DNA from 2 places in the Ornithinibacillus salinisoli genome. Region 2 is predicted to be linked to the other one. Evidence: a T-box and tRNA genes for the amino acid it is inferred to sense, from the RefSeq annotation. Region 2 holds a T-box; the other holds one or more tRNA genes.

Region 1 (11,823 bases), on a different contig from region 2:
CACACCTGTTCCCATACCGAACACAGAAGTTAAGCTTCTCAGCGCCGATGGTAGTTGGGGCATTGCCCCTGTGAGAGTAGGACGCCGCCAGGCAAATTTTTTTATATGTATATTTATTAATAAACGTGGTAAAATACATTTGTGTTAAAAACAAGACAAACAATATCTAAATTTGATTATTCCACAGTAGCTCAGTGGTAGAGCAATCGGCTGTTAACCGATCGGTCGTAGGTTCGAGTCCTACCTGTGGAGCCATTTTTTTGTCTAAAAAAATATGCTTCCATAGCTCAGTCGGTAGAGCACCACCATGGTAAGGTGGGGGTCAGCGGTTCAAGTCCGCTTGGAAGCTCTTAACATGAAAAGGGATTGCGAATGAGGTAATCCTTTTTTTGATCTAAAAAATGATAAACTTTACTTTATAAGTCTTACAAAAAGTTTATAAAAAACAAATAGTAATAGAAAAACACCTAAACCAATAAGACAAAGATTTACATAATACGATAAACCACTCCCAAGTAAACCTAAAGGTGTATTTGCTCTTGGTGTATTAGCGAGAAATAAGTAATTCGCATTGAATATTGGATTTATTAAAAAGCCAATAAATCCTGCATAGACTAATAAATATATATAGATTTCAATTGTAATTATTAGTGAGATTCTTACATTAAAAGAGATTGTAAGAAATATACTAGCCCAAGTTAATACAATATGATGAATAAAAAATTGCCAGAAGCGAAAATGTGGAAAACCATGATGTAATTCAGGAGTTAAAACCGTCAATATCGATGGAATAATGCCAATGAAAAAAAGTAATTGAATTAATTTAATATTTTTCGAGTATAGTGCAAACATTGCTATAATCCCAGCTATACTGCATAGTTGAAATGGTAAAAACTCTCTCGGATTCCATGCTCCATTGTATATCCCCCAGACTTGATAGCTTATTTCAGAAAGGATTAGAGTACATAACAATCCCCAACGTATGAAATGTTGTGTACGGGATGATAGCCTCTTACCTAAGTTAAATAGGAGAAGAGATCCAATGACATGAATTGAAATCATAATGATATGGTTCATTTCAAATACTTCAAACGTGATATCAGTTGTTTTTCCAAACCAACTTTGCACCTAATACTCCCCCCTCCTTATTTCATTATATGTTAAAAGACGCCTACTATTAGTTTAAGTAAGCGTCTGATAGTTGATTGTTAAAAAGGATGTTATTTATCCACCGATAATATTGAAACCAGAATCAACATGTAATACTTCCCCGGTTACTCCTCGAGATAAGTCACTTATAAAGAACATCGTGGCATCTCCAACTTGATCTTGATCTACATTTCTGCGTAATGGAGCCTTCTCTTCGACAACACCCATTTTTTCATTAAATCCTGAAACTCCTTTAGCAGCAAGTGTACGAATTGGTCCAGCGGATATAGCGTTAACACGAATACCGTATTTTCCAACATCTTCTGCTAAGTACCTTACACTGGCTTCAAGTGAAGCTTTAGCTACACCCATAACATTATAATTTGGAATCACACGCTCTGCACCTAAATATGTTTGAGTGACAATACTTCCACCTTCAGTCATTAACTCTTTAGCAGCTTTAGTAACTGCAACAAGTGAATATGCACTAATTTCTTGAGACAATAAGAACCCTTCACGAGATGTATCAGCATATTCTCCTTTTAGCTCATCACGATTTGCAAAAGCGATGGCATGTACAACTCCGTGTATAACACCGACATCCTCTTTTATTTTGTCAAATGCAAGGGCGATACTTTCATCACTAGCAACATCGCAATTAACTACTAGCTTTGCTTCGATTTCGTTTTTTTCGAGAAGCTTCAATAGTTTATTATAAGAACGTTCTTGTCTATTAGTAAAAATTAAATTAGCTCCTGCATTATGTAATGATTTTGTAATTCCCCAGGCAATACTTCTTTCATTCGCTACACCCATAATTACAATATTCTTTCCCTGTAATAACCCAGACATTATTACACCTCCAAATAGTTTTCATTATCCATTATATCCTATCATCTGATTAAAGAAAAAACCAATTTTGCTAATTAACTTTTTTCATGTAATTTTTAATGGACTGTGTCAGAATATGTCTTCGAAAATCTTTTATGAAATGAACTTTTTAGTATTTTTTATTTTGTAAATATAAAAAAAAAAACACCAATAATTAAAGTTAAAAAGGTATTGATTACAATGAAATATCATCTAATAATTGTTGTAAATCAAGTCATATCAAGGTTTTTGTTAAAGGATAAACTTTTTTTAAAAAAAATAATGATTTCCTCTTTACAAAGGTGTCGAATCTGTATATAATAAAATTCGTTGGCTGAAACAAGCTAATAGGGTTTAATGAATGGCCCGTTGGTCAAGCGGTTAAGACACCGCCCTTTCACGGCGGTAACACGGGTTCGAATCCCGTACGGGTCACCAACACGGAGGATTAGCTCAGCTGGGAGAGCACCTGCCTTACAAGCAGGGGGTCGCAGGTTCGAGCCCTGCATCCTCCACCATATTTTGCCGGCCTAGCTCAACTGGTAGAGCAACTGACTTGTAATCAGTAGGTTGGGGGTTCAAGTCCTCTGGCCGGCACCATTTATGTATAAAAAAAATAACATTGATTAAACTAACTACGGAGGGGTAGCGAAGTGGCTAAACGCGGCGGACTGTAAATCCGCTCCCTCAGGGTTCGGCAGTTCGAATCTGCCCCCCTCCACCATTAGTTTGTTGGGCTATAGCCAAGCGGTAAGGCATCGGGTTTTGATCCCGTGATTCCCAGGTTCGAATCCTGGTAGCCCAGCCATTTTTTTTTTGCCTTAAATAGCTGTGAAATTGAATGTTTTATTAATATACATAGGTAAAAACTAGAGAACTCATAATTAAACGAGCCATTAGCTAGCCGCAAGCATCATCGAATACGCTGCTATGTGCAGGCTTGCGAGGAGTGCTACTTCGTGACTTACTTGCAACACGACGAGCACAGGTAGAGCAACGAGCAAAGCAACTACCGAGTAAGCTTCGAGTAACCCCGAAGCACCAATCATCTTTGAATAAGCTATAAGATGTAGGGGTCATTTGGATGAACGCACGAATAGAATAAGAACTCATAATTTAATGAGCCATTAGCTCAGTTGGTAGAGCATCTGACTTTTAATCAGAGGGTCGAAGGTTCGAATCCTTCATGGCTCACCATTTATTAACAATAATACAATTACATAAAATATCTTAAATAAAACAAGGTTGCTAACAGCATACAACCTTGTTTTATTTGCATTTTAAGCATTTTTTTAACATAATAGATAAAGTAAATTAAGTATACTATAATGTATTTGATACGATATAATTATATTAACTTTGATTTTTTAATAGATGCTATAAAGGATGGTATAATATGAATTCTTCTAGAATACCTGGTTTCTATAATAAAACTGTAGAAGAACGGAGAGAACTATTAGCGAATATTCATACGTTCTCACAAGAGGAAATAGAAAATTTGTATGCAAAAGACCCGTTACCCGTTGATACTGCAGATAAAATGATTGAAAATGTTATTGGAACCTTTCCACTTCCGTTAGGATTGGGCTTAAACTTCTTAATTAATGAGAAAGAGTATGTAGTACCAATGGCTATCGAAGAGCCATCCGTTGTGGCCTCTGCTAGTTATATTGCAAAAATTGTGCGAGAAGCTGGTGGATTTACAGCTGAAGCAACAGAACGAGTCATGATTGGGCAAATCCAAGTAGTTGGATGTCCAGATTTTCAGTTGGCAAAACAAGCACTATTAAGTGATAAACAAAAATTAATTGATATAGCAAACGCTGCGCATCCAAGTATGTTAGAAAGAGGTGGAGGAGCAGAGGATATAGAAGTACGTATATTAAATGAGGATTCCACTTCCTCCTATGGGAAAATGCTCGTTTTGCATGTCTATGTAAACACATGCGATGCAATGGGAGCGAATGTAATTAATACAATGGTAGAAGCACTTGCGCCAACAGTTGAAGAAATTACAAATGGTAAAGTATATTTACGGATATTATCCAATTATGCAGACCGTTGTTTAGCAAAAGCAAAATGTGTTATACCACCTGAATTATTGGAAAGTGGCGGTTATTCTGGAGAAGAAGTAAGAGATGGTGTTGTCCATGCATATGAATTTGCAGCATCAGATCCTTATCGTGCTGTGACACATAACAAAGGTATCATGAATGGAATTGATCCGATCGTCATTGCAACTGGTAATGATTGGCGGGCGGTAGAAGCGGGTGCCCATGCCTATGCAGCTCGGTTTGGACATTATGGTTCCATGACTACATGGTCTGTTGATAAAGAAGGAAATTTAGTTGGAGAATTAGAGCTTCCAATGTCAGTTGGAACGGTTGGGGGTTCTATCCGGGTACATCCGATTTCTAAAGTTGCGCATAGTATATTAGGTGTTGAATCAGCACAAGAGTTGGCTCAAGTAATCGTTACTGTAGGTTTAGCGCAAAACCTAGGAGCATTAAAAGCCTTAGTGACAGATGGTATCCAAAAAGGTCATATGGCATTACATTCACGCTCTGTTGCAATAGCGGCTGGAGCTACTGGGGAGATGATCGATATTATTGCAGAGAAGTTAGTAGAAGAAAAAGAAATCCGTGTTGGAAAAGCTAAAGAATTGGTGGCACAATATTCAAAATGAGTATCGAAAAATTAACAACAACAGAAAAAACAGCTATAGGAATAGCTCATAGTAAACTAATTCTGATTGGGGAACATGCAGTTGTACACGGGCAACCTGCTATCGCTATCCCTTTTCCATTAGTTGGAGTCGAATCAGTGATCGAACGAATCTCCGGTCCAATAACTTTCGATAGCACATTTTATCAGGGGGCGATGGAGTCAGCTCCTATAACCTTGGATGGAATCATTAATAGTATCGAAGCGACATTAGAGCATCTTCAATTACCAAAGAGAGATTTAATAATTCGTGTAAAGTCATCGATACCACCTGGTAAAGGGCTAGGCTCAAGTGCTTCCGTTGCCATTGCGATCATTCGATCATTATTCGCCTATGCGGATGTTAGTTATACAGAAAATGAATTGCTCCATTTTGCTAATATCGCAGAAACATTTGCACATGGCTCACCGAGTGGAATTGATACGTTAACTATCACATCGGAATCACCGGTATGGTTTGAGAAGGAAACGCCAATTCATTACATTAAGCCAGGTTCTGATTTCCACTTTATTGTTGCAGACTCAGGGAGAATTGGAGATACGCGTTCAGCGGTTGAATCAGTTGCCCATTTACTAAAAACTGCTCCAAGGCGTATCCATTCGAAAATTGAACGAATTGGTGAACTAACACATCAAGCAAAATATGCATTAGAAAAAGCTGGAAAGAACTTTTTAGGGCAAATGTTGAATGAGGCTCAAAAAGAATTAGAATCATTAGGTGTAAGTGATGCAGGTCTAAATAAATTAATACATTTTGCTCGTCAAGAAGGAGCCCTAGGTGCGAAATTAACTGGCGGTGGGAATGGTGGATGTATTATTGCATTAGCAAAAAATGAAGTTCATTCCAGACAACTCGCTGAAAAGCTTAAGAAATTTGGCGCCCATACAGTGTGGCCTTTTGTGCTAAGAAAACAAGATTAATTTAGTTAACATTGGATCGGAAGAGGAGATTTAAATGAAGGCGACGGCAAAAGCGCATACGAATATTGCTTTAATTAAGTATTGGGGAAAACGTGATGAAAAATTAATACTCCCGACTAACAATAGTCTTTCCTTAACATTGGACGGATTTTACACAAAGACTACTGTAGAATTTCGTGAGGATTTAACAGAAGATATTTTTTATTTAGATCATAAGCTTGTTACTGATGAACAGTATCACCGTGTAACAAAGTTCCTCGATTTGATACGTGAATATGCTCAAGAAAAGACATTATTTGCAGAAGTCCACTCTATTAATGAGGTGCCTACAGCTGCAGGTTTTGCTTCATCAGCATCTGGATTTGCAGCTTTGGCAGCAGCAGCAGCACGGGCACTTAACTTAGGTTTATCGGATCAAGAGCTTTCTAAAATAACAAGACAAGGGTCTGGTTCTGCTTGCCGTTCAATTTACGGTGGTTTTGTTGAATGGCATAAAGGTATGGAACTAGATGGGTCAGATTCATATGCTGTTCCTGTTTCTCCACAAGATCATTGGGATGTTCGTGTGGCTGCAGTTGTGTTATCTGCGAAAATGAAGAAAGTATCTAGCCGAGAGGGTATGAGACGCACGGTTGAAACCTCTCCATTTTTTTCTAGTTGGGTAGATAGTATTCCGAGTGATCTTGAAGATATAAAGCAAGGTATAAAAGAGCGTGATTTTGAAAAAGTTGGACAGATTGCTGAAGCAAATTGCTTGAAAATGCACGCTACTACGTTGGGTGCAAATCCTCCATTTACGTACTGGCATGATACAACATTAGCGGTTATGCAAACCGTGCAACAACTAAGAGAAAATGGTATTCCTGCATATTTCACAATAGATGCTGGACCAAATGTTAAAGTGCTTTACTTACCAGAAAATGAAGAAAAAGTTCAAGATATCCTCCGAGAAATTCCTGGTGTAACTGATGTTAAACTTAGTCGTTCCGGGCAAGGAGTAACCTACATATAGGGGTTGAATTGTGTTGCCAAATACATCGTTGACGGTTAGAGTTCCCGGAAAATTAATGATTGCTGGTGAATTTGCAGTGCTAGAGCCATATAATAAGCTAGCTGTTTTGGCAGTGGACCGTTATGTTTATACTACTATTGAAAATAGTGAACAGAATCTACTCACGTTAGAAAATTTTAATATGGTCGAATTAAAATGGGAATTTGAAGGTAGAAAAGTAGTGGTGGATGCTACTGATGAAAGGACTCATTTTGTAGCAAATGCAATGGGTATTGCTTTAGCATACTTGAATGAATGTGGGTTTACCCCGGAGAAATTTCTACTAACGGTTAAAAGTGAATTAGATGATACAGGGGTTAAATATGGATTGGGATCTAGTGCAGCAGTAGTAACGTCTGTGGTTGCTGCAATTCTTGAAAAATATTTACCAAATAAACCTGAAGCCCATGTAATTTATAAGTTAGCTGCTATTACACATGCGGCAACACAAGGTAATGGATCCGGAGCAGATGTTGCGGCTTCTAGTTATGGGGGAATACTTGAATATTCCTCTTTTCAGGCGTATTGGCTACAAAAGGAATATGAACAGGCAAGTTCAATAAAGGAGTTGTTGGAAAGGGACTGGACATATTTATCTGTACAATCGCTACCATATCCCCAACATCTACATCTTTGTATTGGATGGACAGGGAAACCAGCTTCTACGAAAAAGCTGGTTAATGAGCTGATGAAATTAAAAGATAATAATATAGCAAAATATGAGATATTCCTTTCGCAAAGTGAAAAGGCAGTAAGTTCCTTTTTAACAGGAGTAAAGGAAGACAATCCTATGTTAGTAATTAACGGTATAAAACAAAATCGACGAGCACTAGCAGATGTGGGTAAGGAAGCCAATGTTGAAATTGAAACACCTTTACTTACCAAGTTGTGTGATATTGCAGAACAATATGATGGTGCAGGAAAACCATCAGGTGCAGGTGGAGGAGATTGTGGCATTGCCTTTTTGCCTACCAAGGAAAAAGCGGATCAGGTGAAGCGAGCATGGGAAGAAGCAGGAATTCGGGTATTGGATTTAGCTGTTTCTGAGAGTGGTGCTAAAAGAGTACGATAAAATCGGGATCGATAGTAATACTATCACCTGATTTTTTTTAGCCACGTCAAACTACAGAGCTAGAGCATTAGCACTACTTGCTCCACCTCCGTACAAAAACAATTCCCTTAAACTGTAAGATAAAAGGACGACCGACAAAAACCGGGTTTTGCGCCCAAAGTCGACATATTCCTATAAAAGGGCGTGTTTTCTTTTATGTAGTGTATATATATGCATTTTATTGTTAAGTTGAGTCGTTTGTTATTTTTAGCTAAAATATAGTAGATTAAGGCGGCTTTAGAAAAGTGTAAGCAATACATAATTGATGTAGGGTTTATTCTTGGCAACACAGAAAATTTTGGAGGTGCAGAGAAAATGAAAAAGAAAATATCTATGATAGGTGTTCCGATGGATTTAGGCCAAAGTAGACGTGGAGTCGATATGGGCCCAAGTGCAATACGTTATGCGGGAGCAATTGAAAAATTACAGGAGCTAGACTTTGATATCCATGATTTAGGTGATATCCCAATCAATAGACCTGATCAAAAAGTTAATTATAATGATGGAACAAATTTAAAAAACTTAGAACAAGTGATAGAAGCTAATGAACATTTAGCTAGAATGGTGGATGAAGAAATACAAAAAGATCGTTTCCCCCTAATTTTGGGTGGGGATCATAGTATTGCGATCGGTAGCTTGGCAGGAACCTCTAAATACTATGATAATCTTGGAGTTATTTGGTATGATGCTCACGGTGATCTAAACACAGGTGAGACGTCCCCTTCAGGAAATATTCACGGTATGCCATTAGCAATAAGTTTAGGAATAGGGCACGAGAAATTAACGAATATTTTTGGCTATGCTCCAAAGATTAAACCAGAAAATATTGTAATCGTCGGTGCACGTTCGCTTGACCCAGGTGAACGGGAATTAATTAGAGAAAAAGGCATTAAAGTATATACGATGCATGAAATAGATCGTAATGGAATGTCTCATGTCATGGAAGAAACTATTAATTATTTAAAGGAACGCACTGATGGCGTTCATCTGAGTCTTGACCTAGATGGCCTGGATCCGAAAGAAGCACCTGGTGTAGGTACTCCAGTTCTAGGTGGGATGACATATCGGGAAAGCCATTTAGCTATGGAAATGCTTGCAGATTCGCAAATTCTAACCTCTGCGGAATTTGTTGAGGTAAATCCGATCTTGGATGAAAAGAATAAGACAGCAGCAATGGCTGTTGGATTAATGGGTTCTTTATTTGGTGAAAAGTTAAAATAACGACCTAAATAAAAAAGACATTACAATTTACTCAAATTGTAATGTCTTTTTTAATGAAGATTTCTATGTAAGGACTCTGGTGTTCCGGCTGCTATCCTTCTTTACGTTGGTATTCATTTAATAGTGCATCTAGTCTTTTGCTGGTTTGGACAACTGCCTCCGATGTTAATCCCTTAGAGAAACTTAATGTGATCATTTCTCTGCGACATTTCTCAATTTTTTTTAGTAAGACTTTCTCCAATTTCCCATATCCTCCATTTTAGTATATCCAGTATACTATATTATGTAAAAATACCTATATTTGCAACTAAAAATTAATAAATTTTCTAATTTATTAAAAAATAGTAATATTTACCTATTATTTATAAAAAAAACTTTCAATGTAATGAAACCTATTGTAGTATAGATTCGTAATATAAATACCGCATCGTTGGCGGAGGTACGAGAAATGGATCTTATAATTAAAGATAAAATCAAACAGGTCAAAAAAGGGGATCAGGCTGCATACGAAGATGTAGTGCTGTTTTTTCAGGATAAAATCTTTCAGCATTGTTATCGAATGCTAGGAAACAAGCATGAGGCGGAGGATATTGCGCAGGAAGCGTTTATTCGTGCATATGTTAACATTCATTCCTATGACGAAAATAGAAAGTTTTCTACCTGGTTGTATCGTATAGCTACGAATTTAACGATAGACCGAATTCGAAAACGAAAGCCAGATTATTATCTCGATGCGGAAGTTAAGGGGACGGATGGGTTAGATATGTATTCTCAATTGGCAACGAATGAACGGTTACCGGAAGAAGAAGTACAAGGGATGGAATTGCAAAATTATATTCAAAATGAAATGTTGAATCTTCCACCTAAATACCGGAGCATAATTATGTTGCGATATTTAGAAGAGTTTTCCCTTCAGGAGATTAGTGACATCTTAGATATTCCTCTTGGTACAGTAAAAACTAGAATCCATCGAGGAAGGGAAGCTTTACGCAAAAAGCTTCGCCACGTGTAAAGGAGTGTGATCCACTTGGATTGTAATAAAGAAGTAGTTAGGTTAATGCATCATCATTTAGATGGCGATTTATCAAAGGAAGATGAGACGAAACTACGTATGCATTTGGAAGGTTGTAAAAACTGCCAAAAGCATTTTCATGAATTAAAACGATCGATTACGTTACTGAAGAGTGTGGATCAAGTACAGGTACCAGCTAATTTCACCCAACAAGTTATGGATAAACTGCCAACGGAAAAGAAACATATGAAGTATGTACGATGGTTTAAAATGCATCCTGTTATAACAGCGGCAGCTATCTTTTTCGTATTTATGTTTAGTGGGCTATTTACGGCATGGGAGCAAGACTCAAAGTTGACAGTTTCTAAACAGGAAAATTTAGTTATCAAAGGAGATATGGTTATTGTTCCTGAGGGAGTTACGGTAGAAGGGGACTTAGTTGTTAAAAATGGCAATTTGAAAATAGATGGTACGGTCGAGGGAGATGTAACGTTAATTAATGGGAAGTTAATTGAAGAGAAAACTACAGTGGATGGTGATGTGTTACTAGCATCTGCTGGGGATGTGAATGGTGAGTTTAAGCAAGTAAATCAAATATTTGATTGGATACTATATCACATACAAGACTTCTTAGAAAGCATCTTTTCATGGGGCGGATAAACCTGGTTAATAGCCAGGTTTTTTTATTTTATAGATAGGAAAGGATAAAGCTAAGTATTTTATGATACAAAAGTTGTTAATAATTATGTAATTATCGTTTGTATAGCTAACATGTTACAATGTATTATATGATATAATATATAAGGTTATTATTTATAGACGGGAAGAGAAATACATGAATAAAAGGGTGTGCGAACATGCTTGATGGGGGATTAAATGTATTGGACCTGTTAAGAATAGGTGTGGATATAGCTCTCATCTGGTATGTATTATATAAATTAATCATGTTAATACGAGGTACAAAGGCGATCCAATTATTAAAAGGGATCATCGTGATTATCATAGTAAGAATTCTTAGTATGGTATTAGGGTTACAAACAATTGAGTTTGTCACGAGAGAAGCAATTAGGTGGGGTTTCCTTTGTATAGTAATATTATTTCAACCAGAGCTTCGTAGAGCGCTTGAAACATTGGGAAGAGGTAATTTATTTTCTAGGAGTACAAAGTCAGAGGAAGAACAACTAGAAAAGATGATTTCCGATATCGTTCAATCTTGTAACTATATGGGGAAACGTCGTATAGGGGCGTTAATAACGATTGAACGTGATACAGGTATTGCTGACTATGCTGAAACAGGTATTTCGATTAATGGTGCATTGACACATCAATTGCTGACAAATATATTTACTCCTAATACTCCGCTTCACGATGGGGCGGTTATTATTAAAGGAGATGAAATTATTGCAGCAGCATGTTACCTACCATTATCAGAAAGTCCATTTATATCAAAAGAGTTAGGTACGAGACACCGTGCCGCAATGGGTATTAGTGAGGTTACTGATGCTCTAACTATAGTTGTATCTGAAGAAACTGGTAGTATCTCATGTACGAAAAATGGCGAATTGCGAAGAGATCTATCCATGGATGAGTTACGTAATTACTTACGAGAGAACTTATCACCGAATTTGAGAACCCCTGAACGAAAAACATTCAAACGAAGGGGGCAGAACAATGGATAAATGGTTTCAAAGTAAGTGGTTTGTTCGTGGTCTATCCTTGTTTTTTGCAATTATGTTATATGTTTTTGCGGTTATGGAAGATCAA
Region 2 (11,823 bases):
TCCATATTGAAACCTATTTTGTAATAGTTGTTTACGCATAGATTTAATGGATGGTTGAATATGTTCAATCTCTTTTCTGCTTGATTCCTCCGATTCCATTAATTCATCTAATTCATGTAGAATTTTCTCAATATCTTTTTCTATGGATTGAAGGATTTGATCTGACTTTCTTAACGTTTTTTTGGAATTGTGAAATCGATATCTATCTGCATATTCTTCTGCATCAAATAAATATTCCTCAATATCTGGTAGCTCTTTCGCTAGGATAAGCTCCCATCGTTCTTTCCAGGATTCAAATCTTTCTTGTGTTTCTCCTGATAAATTTAAGTTTTTAATTCGCGAAAGTTGTGACGTGATATTTCGATTCATAATATCCATCTTCCAGCTTTCCTGGCGATCCACCTCATCATAAACACGCTTTCGCAATATCAATCCTACTATGATTAGTGCAATTACAATCAATACAAATCCTATAATATACTCCATATTAAAGCCCCCTAAACCGAATCCCTAAATAAGAGGAATATCCTTTTTCTTACACGTTATGTAACATGACGATTATCCATATTTATATATTTCCTATGATACCATGTAAAAGCCTTTTATGGCTAAAAAAAACAAATTAAATTGACGAATTATGTATTTTATTGATGTTTTTAGAAATCCATTGATACAGTGGATCGGATTAGAATAAAGCGTTGATGGTTACATAAACGATACATGAACTAAATTTTATTATTTAGAAAAGTTGGTATTCATTGCCACATCCTGATGGATGACATAATCTATCCAGTCATGAATCGTTTGAACATACTTATTGATGAATTGAGTACGTGAATAGTCACCAATAACTTGGTCCTTCCATTCATTATGTAATATATAAGGTGTTACTAACATTCCTTTTAATTGCATTAATAAAAATTGACGGTCTAGCTTTGTTTGTTTTCCCATTTTCACTGCATCCATAAATGCCATACTGATTATATAATTCTCTTTCGCTAAATACGTTACTGCCATTTCCCTTACAAAAACAGAATCCAATGAAAGTTCGCGATGAATGAAACAGGACAATTGATGGTTTTTCTGTTTGTACTGTATAATGGAATATATTAATCCCTTAAGATTATCAATAGGTGACAATGACTCAGTTTGCTTCGTTGCATCTTCCATTGTTTCTAAATACGCTTCATAATATTGGGTAACCGCATATTCTAACAATCCTTGCTTCCCTTTAAAATAATAGCTTATTAAAGAAACATTTACAGATGCCGCTTCAGCAATATCACGGACGGAAGTACCATGAAATCCTTTTTGAAAAAACAGTCTAGAAGCTGCATGAATTACTTTTTGTTTCGTTGGATTGTTTTTCATTTCTTTCAACTCCTGATTTTGAGATTTCCATATCACCAATGTACGATGTCGAAAATGAATTACCCATCTATATCATAATTACGACAATGAAGGCAAAAATCCTGCATTTTTTTATCGACAATTATCTGTTATTTTGTCGAACATTATCTAACACGAGAGGGCGATTACCATGTTCCAAACCCAAAATTATTCAGGTAATAAAGCGAAAGATTATGAATTACTAATTAAACAGTTAGGTGCTTTGCTAGATGGAGAACATGATACAGTAGCAAATTTATCTAATGCGTCAGCACTTTTAAATCAATTTTTAGATAAAATCAATTGGGTAGGTTTTTATTTGTGGAAAGATAATGAACTTGTACTCGGACCTTTCCAAGGCTTACCAGCATGTATCCGAATTCCATATGGTAAAGGTGTTTGTGGAACAGCAATAAAAGAACAAAAAACACAGCGAATCGAAAATGTCCATCAATTCCCTGGCCATATCGCATGTGACAGTGCAACCCAATCAGAAATAGTTATACCAATTATCATTCACAGTGAACTATACGGCGTACTTGATATTGATAGTCCTGTTATAGACCGTTTTGATGAAACGGATCAACAATATCTGGAACAGTTTGTAGATGTATTAAAAAATCATCTATAATAATGAGGCGGCTCCGATAGCCGCCTCTATTCATGTAGTATGGGGGCTTCTTCATCTAAGCCCTTTTTAACAACACAATTTTTCCCGTAATTCTTGGCTTCATATAATGCCCTATCTGCCCGAACAAAAAATTCCTTAGCAGTATCTTTCTTATTATATGACCAAAGTGATACACCTGCTGAAAGGGTAACTGCAGGTGATGTGAAATTTGCCACTTGCTTACTAATGGTTCCCGCAATCTTAACGCCGTCATTCAAAGACGTATTTGGTAAATAAATGGCCAGTTCTTCACCACCCCATCGAGCAGGGACATCCTCGTCCTCTATATTAGTCAGAATAATTTCGGCTATTTGTTTAATAACCTCATCTCCAATATAATGTCCATAGGTATCATTAATTTTTTTGAAATCATCAATATCAAATAAAATAAGTGTGCCCATTTCACCAGAATTCATATGCTCTCTTATCTTCTCATCTAAATAGCTTCTAGCATATAGCTTCGTCAAGTAATCTGTATGTACTGCTTTTTCTAGCTGATCCTTTAAAATAGTATTTGCTAAAGCTAATGTGGAGTGTTGTACTAAAGACTGTATCAATTTAAAGTTATTAAATGAGAAGTAGTACGATTCTTCGTGAAGTACTACCACTAATCCATTAATCGCTCCAGAATGATGCATCGGTATTGCCATTACAGAACGATATGGAATTTTAAACTCACTTTTAAATTCGCCAGCAAATATCGGATCCTTACTTGTATTTAGCTGTTTCCACAAATACTTACAAAGTGATCGCCCTTCTATTGATTCAAAATAAGGAGTGCTTCCTTTTAATATTTCAAAACTATGGTGGTCCGATTGATCCGTATATATAAAACCAATTTGCGTAGCATGACAAATATTTACGATCTGACCTCTTACCACTCGAGTTATTTCTGTTAAATTTAAATTTGAGTTTAATTGATGTGTTATGTCATTAATTAGCTTTAAGTCAGAAACTAAATGCTTGGAATCCTGATATAAAGAAGCATTTTCAATCGCTTGACCAGCAGCATTACCAAACTCTTTAATAAATTCAATTTCATTCTCTGGAAACTCCATATTTGTTGGAGTAATTATTTGTAATACTCCATATATTCCTTGGTTGCCGATCAAAGGTGCATACAAATATGTTTTTTTATCTTGTAAGCGATCTTCGATTTGAATCTCGCCATTAATAAAAGCTTGAGAGCTCACTCGTTTGGTGGAATCATCACTATATTCTAGAGCTTTTACAGGTAAATTTGGATTGTGATCATAATCCTGCGACAATAATAAAAAATGTGTAAATGTTGGATACATTTTTTTAACGGATGCAATTATTTCAGCAAGAATATCGCTCTTACTAACAAAAGAGAAGAACCTAGATGTCAGCTCCAATAAAAATTGTTCTTTCTTCTCTCTGTCATTTCGTATATTTATGTCATTATTTATACTTATTACTTTTTCCGTCTCTTCTTTGATGATTGGCAAAACTTCATTATGGAAATTCTTTGACTGATACAATAATAACAAAAAACATGCAGGACCTAATGTTGGTTGCAATGGCAAAATCACATAGGAATAGTCGTTCTGCTTGGAAGAGAAAAAATCTCGGTGATCTTTAAACACTTCATCTGAATCACTTAATATGGCATCCTTATAATAATGTTGTTTATCAAGGATTTGCTCGAGAACCATCTCGTTTTTTTCCGATATTAAATTGAAGGTCGTATTCCAATCATCGTATCTATAAAATCCAACATAGGATACCTGAAGTAACTCGGTTAAAATATTAGTTAAGCGTGTATAGAATGCTTTACTGTTTTGACAATATTTATCTGTAATTAACATAAAATATGTACTTCTTAAATCATGAATTAAGTGTTGAAGGTTTTTCATCACATATCACCTATCTAGGAATTTCTAACTATTACTTATTTATTATATAATAAGAATGATATATTTCCTATCCTATTAAAGAAGTTTTAGAAATTTTTTATACTATTTTTACGTATCAACGGCAATAATGGTACAGAGATTCTTCCTATATATTGTTAAAATCGAAAAGAAAACCATTGACTTCACGTGGTATAACTTATATACTAGTCTTTGTGTAAAATAATAAGGTAGCCTATGTGAATCACCACTTGTTCGCATTATGTACCTCTATAAGTAAAGTTTTAAAAAAAGGATAAAAAGGACTTAGAAGTTCAGGTAGCGAAGCTTTGAGTAACGGATCGTATTCTTACGTGAGTAACGCAAAAGCAAGCTGACGCAGAAATTCGACGGTCATTTTTACCAGACTTTTATAACAAACCTATCTTAGAGGTGTATCGTGTAACTCTCTGCTGCTGGAGCGATGGTACATGAATACATAATGGACTTGTGGAAGAGACACGGTCGAGTTTTATTTTATGCAAATAAAATAAAAGGAGGAAATGTCCTATGGCACGATATACTGGATCCGTATGGAAGAAATCACGTCGTCTTGGCATTTCATTAACTGGAACTGGCAAAGAGCTAGATAAACGCCCTTATGCTCCTGGGCAACATGGAGCAAACCAACGCAGAAAAATGTCTGAGTATGGTTTACAATTGCAAGAAAAACAAAAACTACGCTTTATGTATGGGTTGAACGAACGTCAATTCCGTAACTTATTTGATAGAGCTGGTAAAATGAAAGGTGTTCATGGTGAAAACTTCATGGTTCTTCTTGAATCTCGCCTAGATAACCTTGTTTACCGTTTAGGTCTTGCACGTACTCGCAGACAGGCTCGTCAGCTTGTTAACCATGGTCATATTACTGTAGATGGTTCACGTGTTGATATTCCATCTTACCTTGTAAAACCTGGTCAATCTATTGGTGTTCGCGAAAAGTCTCAAAACTTAGACATCATTAAAGAAGCTATCGAAGTGAACAACTTTGTTCCAGAGTATGTTTCATTTGATGCAGATAAGTTAGAAGGTACGTTCACTCGTTTACCAGAACGTTCTGAACTTCCTGCAGAAATCTCAGAGCAACTTATCGTTGAGTTCTACTCTCGTTAACTTTTGTTTTTGCAGGTTAACACTCCAAAAAACCCTGAAATGTTGTTATATCAACATTTCAGGGTTTTTTATTTTAATCTAGCTTGAAAGATAATGCACTAAATTGAAGCCAATTTGGGAACAAAAAGATTAATAGCTTTTGTGAAGGAGTGGACTGAAAAACTTAGCATACATAGTGGTGATTGCTGATGTAGTAGTGTTTACCTAAATACCGAATTACTTACTTCTATCATCAATACATCCGTCTTTTACTTAAGCAATGTGCTTTTTGATATACGTAACAAACACTCCAGAGATAATCGAGAATCACATCAAAATCCATCCGTACCTCGTACTATCTCAACCAATCTTTTCTGCATTCAAAATCAGCATTACCGAAACTAGTATATTCCAATACTCACGGGAATGATCTATATGACAAATTCTCCATTCAGTGTTTATAGACGATACTCTTATTTCAGCGCTTGTTTCATCAATGTTGATCTTTCGATGGAGATTGAATAATTTTATCAACGTTTTTTCTTGGTTGTATCGTCAATAATTTGGAGGAGATAGTTTTTAACATAATATAAATTTTTTATAGGGTTTATAATAATAAAAACCTACCAATAATGCTAAGGAAAAACTATAAAGGTGGGAAATAAGATGGAATTAAATGAATTACTAATAAGAATCGCTACGGGATTTTTAGTACTTTTTATTCTAACTAGAATTTTAGGAAGAAAAGAAATTAGCCAAATGACCTTTTTTAACTTTGTTTCCGCAATCGCAATTGGTTCCATTGCTGCAAATCTTGTAGTTAGTTCGAATCTTAGCATTCGTAATGGTATTTTAGCATTAATTGGATGGACTATATTTACTTTACTGATGGATTTCATTGATATTAAATCTAAAAAAGGAAGAATGGTTGTTACTGGTTCCCCGGTAATTGTAATCAAGGAAGGGAAACTAGTAGATAAAGCATTACGTACAAGTAGATTAGACTTAGATTCTTTAAATGCGATGTTAAGACAGCAAAAGATCTTTTCTATAGCAGATGTAGATTATGCAATATTTGAAACTAACGGCAAACTATCAGTTCAGAGAAAAGAAAATAAAAACACTGTAACAAAATTGGATTTGAATATTCCTAGCAAATCAAAAATATATCCAATTCCAACAGAAGTAATATCTGACGGAATCATACTAACGAATAACTTGGATAAATTAAACCTTGATATAAATTGGGTGAAACAACAACTAAAGCAATTTGGTGTTAACTCCATTTCCGATGTGCTTTTTGCACAAATTCAAACAGATGGCACCCTATTCATTGATAAAAAAGAGTAAGGATTGGATGCTTAATCATATAATAGTATGGTTGTTGATTGTAAACCCTAGCAAGTATTAATCCTTCACTGCAGCATTTTATTCTGTTCTCATCCATTCATGATTTAGATCTAAACAATGATAATCAACAGGTTGACTAACAATATGTAATCTAATAGTTGAGATTCCAAATTCATTCAAAATTCCTTATCCTCTTCAATTATTGTTTTATACATAGCTGTTAAAGGACCAAGTGGATTCACCATGGAAAACAATCAGTCATAGTGATGCTCGAAAGCGAAAAGGAAACATGCCCCTTCATCGGGGTATGCCGCCGTTTGGCGCAAAGCCCGCCTCTTTAATCTTACAGTTTAAGGATGTTCGACTAAGTCGACTGTTATCGTACGAAGGTGAAGGAAGTTGCGCTAGGTGCTGGTCGATGACGCCCTGTCCGTCGGAGTTGGAAGTTCATGCCAAGAAGTATCCACAGGCATTAAATTTTATAAATTCCTAACCATTAAAAAAGACTGCAATGTGGCGCACCACTAAATACAGTCTTTTATATCTATCTAGTTTGTATTATTAAGATTGTCGCTCTCCAGTCGAGTTACGTCAAAATTTACATCAATTGTAACAAACGATACGAACAAAAACTTTAATTAAACCGAACTAAGAAATACTTCTTCTTCCCTCTACGTATGATTGTAAATGTATCTTCAATCCGATCATCCTTTGAAACAATATACTGTAGGTCTTGTTGTCTTTCCCCATTAATATAGACCGCACCATTATTAATGTCTTCTCTTGCTTGTCTTTTGGAGGATGAGATTTTAGCATTAACTAATAAATCAACTAACCCAATATCCTCTTTATCCGCTTGATAAGTTGGCACGTCTTTAAAGCCCTGTTTAATATCACTTGCTGAAAGTTGTTTTAAATCTCCACTAAATAATGAATCAGATATTTTTTGCGCTTGTTCTAATGCTGCTTGACTATGAACAGTTTTCGTCATTTCCTCAGCTAAACGTTTCTGAGCAACACGGTTTTCTGGACGTTCGTCAACCTCTTGCTGTAGGGCTTCCAATTCTTCTTCAGATAAAAATGTAAAGTAACGTAAAAACTTCATTACATCTCGATCATCCGAATTAATCCAGAATTGATAAAATTCATACGGCGAAGTTTTTTCCGGATCAAGCCATACTGCTCCACCTGCAGTTTTACCAAATTTTGTACCATCCGCTTTCGTTATTAACGGTACCGTTAAACCAAATACTTTAATTTCTTCATCTTGATTTTCCCTAGAACGTCGAATCAATTCCATTCCAGCAGTAATATTTCCCCACTGGTCACTTCCACCAATTTGTAGTGTGCAATTTTCTAGTTCATATAACTTTTGAAAATCAAGTGACTGTAGAATCATGTAACTAAATTCGGTAAAAGATATCCCTTGTTCGATACGAGCAGAAACAGATTCTTTCGCTAACATATAATTCACACCAAAATGTTTTCCTGCATCACGTAAAAAGTCAATAATCGTCATACTTCCTAACCATTCATGATTATTTCGTACAACGACAGACGTTGACTCCGTAGTTACATCTAGTAGTTTGGAAATTTGTTGTTTTAGTTTTTCGCTAAACCCTTCGACAACTTCAGATGTATTTAATGAACGTTCGGATGAACGTCCACTCGGGTCACCGATCATTCCAGTTCCACCACCAACTAATGCAATTGGTTTATGACCTGCTTGTTGAAATCTTTTCAACATCGTTATCGGTAATAAGTGACCGATGTGTAGACTGTCAGCCGTTGGATCAAACCCACAATATAAAGTTACTTGATTTTCTTCTAAGTGTTTTTTTAATCCTTCTAAATCAGTAGTTTGTTGAATTAATCCACGTTGATCTAAATCCTGTAAAATATCCATATTACTTCTCACTCCTATTTTTTTATCCATTAAAAAAACCCGTTCCTATCAATAAGGGACGAGTTTAACACGCGGTACCACCCTTGTTGCAACCTGAATTGCCACTTTGGGGTTGTTAACGATGACTACACCGTCTTCCAATAGGTTAAAAAATCCTATTAGTAGATGCTCCAGAGCGTATTTCATTAGCAAATATATACTAGCTCACACCAACCGCTAGTTCTCTTTAATAGTGATTTGCTTAACTACTTTATTCCTTCATAGCATTTATGATTCATTATTCTATATACATACCATATAAAAGGTTATATTGCAATTATTTTATAATTATGTATACCCGTAAAAGAGCCCATATGCTATAATTAGTAGTGGAATTTTAGGAGGTATTATAGTGAATTTTAAAAATCTACTCACAGAGTATGGTAAGAAAATAAAATCAATATGGAAAACAGGAAAAATCCAACGGGCATCACGTATAACATATGATGTTATTTGGAATATTATATTATTCTTTTTAGTCATCGGTTTTGTAGGTATGTTTTTTGGTGTTGGCGTTGGAGCTGGTTACTTTGCTTCCTTGGTGAAAGATGAACCAATACGAGAATATGACAGTATGGAGAAAGACATCTATAATTACGAAGAGACTTCACGATTATATTTTGCTGACAATGTATATTTAGGGGACATACGTTCAGATATACATAGAGAAGAAACAAATCTAGATCAAATATCCGAAACTCTCATTGATGCTGTAATTGCTACGGAAGACGAGTATTTTGATGAACATAATGGAATTGTGCCTAAGGCTATTGTTCGTGCATTGGTTCAAGAATTTACTAATTCCGATATGAAATCAGGAGGAAGTACGTTAACGCAACAGCTGATTAAGAATCAAATTCTCACTAATGAAGTTTCATTTGAAAGAAAAGCAAAAGAAATATTGTTAGCACTTCGCTTAGAGCGTTTCTTTGAAAAAGATGAAATATTAGAAGCATACCTTAACATTGTTCCTTATGGTCGGGATGCTTCTGGTAGAAATATTGCAGGCGTACAAACGGCGGCTCAAGGGATATTCGGTATTGATGCAAAAGATGTTAACTTAGCTCAAGCTGCATATCTTGCTGGCCTTCCACAAAGCCCTTCCCAATATACACCATTTTTAAATTTAGCAAGTGGTGGTGGACTAAAAGATGAAGCAGGCATCGAACCAGGAATTACTCGAATGAAAGTAGTTCTGAATAGAATGTACGATATGGAATATATCAACGAAAAGGAATATAAAGAAGCTTTAGAATACGACATTGCAGCAGATTTCATATCAGATTTCGACTCAGAAATTGATAATTATCAGCATGTACAAGATGCACTTGTAGAAAGGGCTAAAGACATTATTATGGAAAAATTAGCCGCTGACGATGGTTATACAATGGATGATCTTGAGGAGAATGATGAATTAAAAGAGCAATATAGTATCCTTGCTGATAGAGACCTTCGTCGAAACGGATACCATATCCATTCAACTATTGATAAAGAAATTTATGACGCCTTCCAGAAAGTAGCGGAAAATTTCAAACATTATGGTCCAGATTGGTCAGGTCCAGTCGAAAACCCAGTTACTGGGGAGACGGAAAAAATAACACAGCAGGTTCAAGCGTCTGGAATGCTAATTGAAAATAGTACAGGAAGAATTATAAGCTTTTTGGGTGGTCGCGACTATAGCTTAGAAGATCAATTTAATTACGCGACACAGGCATTGCGTTCAAATGGTAGTACCATGAAGCCTATTTTAGTTTACGCTCCCGCAATGGAAGCAGGATTTGTACAGCCTGGAACACCAATTGCAGACGTGGAAACAGTATGGAACACGCCACAAGGTCCATATATACCAGGCAACTTTGACATGAGGTACCATGGTTTACTATCTGCACGTGCTCATTTGGTTGATTCATATAATATTCCTGCGATTAAAACATATGCAGAAATCATGAATGATAATCCAGTAGATCAATACCTTAAAAAAATGGGGATTACTACATTACTTGATAATGAATATATGAATCCGTCCCTTGCAATTGGAGCAGCAACACACGGTATTACTATTGAAGAAAACACAAATGCATTTACAACCTTTGGTAATAACGGTAAGTTTGTGGATGCCTACATGATTGAAGAAATAACTACATCCGATGGTGAAGTTATTTATCAACATGAAAGTGAAGAAGTAGAGGTATTTACTCCACAAACAAATTATTTAACACTGGATATGATGCGTGACGTAATTAGTCAAGGGTCTGCATCCTATTTAAATTCACAGTTAAAGCACTCTGGTGTAGACTGGGCAGGTAAAACAGGAACATCGAACGATACAAAAGATGTACACTTTGTTGGCACAAACCCCAACGTTACAATGGGAGCCTGGTTAGGTTATCGGATTGGAAAATCATTAGAGTGTCCTTCCTGTGATCTATATCATAGTAACCGAAATATTAAGTTATGGGCAGAATTAGTCAATGTAGCGACCGACATTAAGCCAGAATTAATGGCACCTTCAGAAAGATTTGCACAGCCTGAAGGGATTGTTTCTAGAAGCTTCTGCGCCATTTCTGGTATGCTACCGTCTGATTTATGTAGTGAAGCTGGATTGGTTACAAGCGATTTATTTAATGCTAAATTCGTACCAACTGACGTGGACAACAGTCTGATTCGTGGTGACTATGTCATGGTAAACGGTAAAGCTGTTCTGGCTGGTCCAAATACACCGAAAGAGTTTGTAGATGGAGATGGGATTACGTTTAACCCAGAATTCTTAGAGAAACACGGCTATGATAAGCTTCGTGATATAACGCAGCTATTCCCGAATGTTAATCGCGAGGCATGGGAAAAAATCAGTTTACCGAGTAGTGAATTGGGATCTGAAATTGAAGATGATGGAAAAGCGCCATCAGCTCCAACATCAGTGAAGAAATCAGGTGGTACGCTAACTTGGAAAGCACCGAGCAGCAAAGATGTTGTAGGATATCGAATATATCGAGCAGATAGCCCCGATGGCAAATTCAGCCTAATTGGAAATACTGTTGAAAACGATTTTTCTATTCCTAATAATAATGCAGTATATCATGTGAAAGCTGTTGATTATTTCGGAATGGAATCATCTGCATCAAAAGAAGTCGTTGTTGGAGATTTCTCAGAACCAGAGGAAGATCAGAAAAAAGATCGAGACAAAGATGATAATAACAAAGACGGAGACGAGAATTCAGGTGGTGGAAACCCTGGTGACAATGAAGATAGAGATGAAGAACAAGAGCCTGAAGACCCAGACTCAGGTGGCGACGAGGATGAAAATGGCTCTGACTAAATAAGTGATTGTCGCCTAACAGGCTTCATGTAAAGCTGATAAAAAATCGTGCAGTAAATTCACATCCGAATTTACTGTGCGGTTTTTTTAATATCCTGATTGGAAATGATATTGTCCAGGTCCAGATATTCGTACCCATATTTGGAAC

Evidence for each region. The T-box of region 2 lies ahead of tyrS (tyrosine--tRNA ligase). A T-box ahead of a tRNA ligase gene usually reads a tRNA of that ligase, here a tRNA-Tyr.
Region 1: it has a tRNA-Tyr gene. The T-box ahead of tyrS (tyrosine--tRNA ligase) is inferred to sense a tRNA for this amino acid. The anticodon was not compared.

What each region holds. Positions count from the first base shown of each region.
Region 1 covers NZ_JBHUMI010000005.1:126,231-138,053, reverse strand. The annotation lists rRNA gene rrf (5S ribosomal RNA) at 1-93, shown strand, start outside; tRNA gene ACFSTA_RS03195 (tRNA-Asn) at 181-255, shown strand; tRNA gene ACFSTA_RS03190 (tRNA-Thr) at 277-349, shown strand; gene ACFSTA_RS03185 (YwaF family protein) at 412-1,128, opposite strand; gene fabI (enoyl-ACP reductase FabI) at 1,225-2,001, opposite strand; tRNA gene ACFSTA_RS03175 (tRNA-Glu) at 2,383-2,457, shown strand; tRNA gene ACFSTA_RS03170 (tRNA-Val) at 2,462-2,537, shown strand; tRNA gene ACFSTA_RS03165 (tRNA-Thr) at 2,544-2,619, shown strand; tRNA gene ACFSTA_RS03160 (tRNA-Tyr) at 2,659-2,743, shown strand; tRNA gene ACFSTA_RS03155 (tRNA-Gln) at 2,753-2,827, shown strand; tRNA gene ACFSTA_RS03150 (tRNA-Lys) at 3,141-3,216, shown strand; gene ACFSTA_RS03145 (hydroxymethylglutaryl-CoA reductase, degradative) at 3,416-4,705, shown strand; gene mvk (mevalonate kinase) at 4,702-5,664, shown strand; gene mvaD (diphosphomevalonate decarboxylase) at 5,699-6,676, shown strand; gene ACFSTA_RS03130 (phosphomevalonate kinase) at 6,687-7,787, shown strand; gene rocF (arginase) at 8,142-9,047, shown strand; gene ACFSTA_RS03120 (aspartyl-phosphate phosphatase Spo0E family protein) at 9,139-9,288, opposite strand; gene sigW (RNA polymerase sigma factor SigW) at 9,496-10,059, shown strand; gene ACFSTA_RS03110 (zf-HC2 domain-containing protein) at 10,075-10,719, shown strand; gene cdaA (diadenylate cyclase CdaA) at 10,917-11,738, shown strand; gene ACFSTA_RS03100 (CdaR family protein) at 11,731-11,823, shown strand, end outside.
Region 2 covers NZ_JBHUMI010000016.1:36,125-47,947, reverse strand. The annotation lists gene ezrA (septation ring formation regulator EzrA) at 1-486, opposite strand, end outside; gene refZ (forespore capture DNA-binding protein RefZ) at 736-1,371, opposite strand; gene ACFSTA_RS10810 (GAF domain-containing protein) at 1,541-2,020, shown strand; gene ACFSTA_RS10805 (sensor domain-containing diguanylate cyclase) at 2,047-3,936, opposite strand; gene rpsD (30S ribosomal protein S4) at 4,483-5,085, shown strand; gene ACFSTA_RS10795 (YetF domain-containing protein) at 5,731-6,414, shown strand; gene tyrS (tyrosine--tRNA ligase) at 7,049-8,320, opposite strand; T-box leader at 8,372-8,591, opposite strand; gene ACFSTA_RS10785 (transglycosylase domain-containing protein) at 8,712-11,675, shown strand.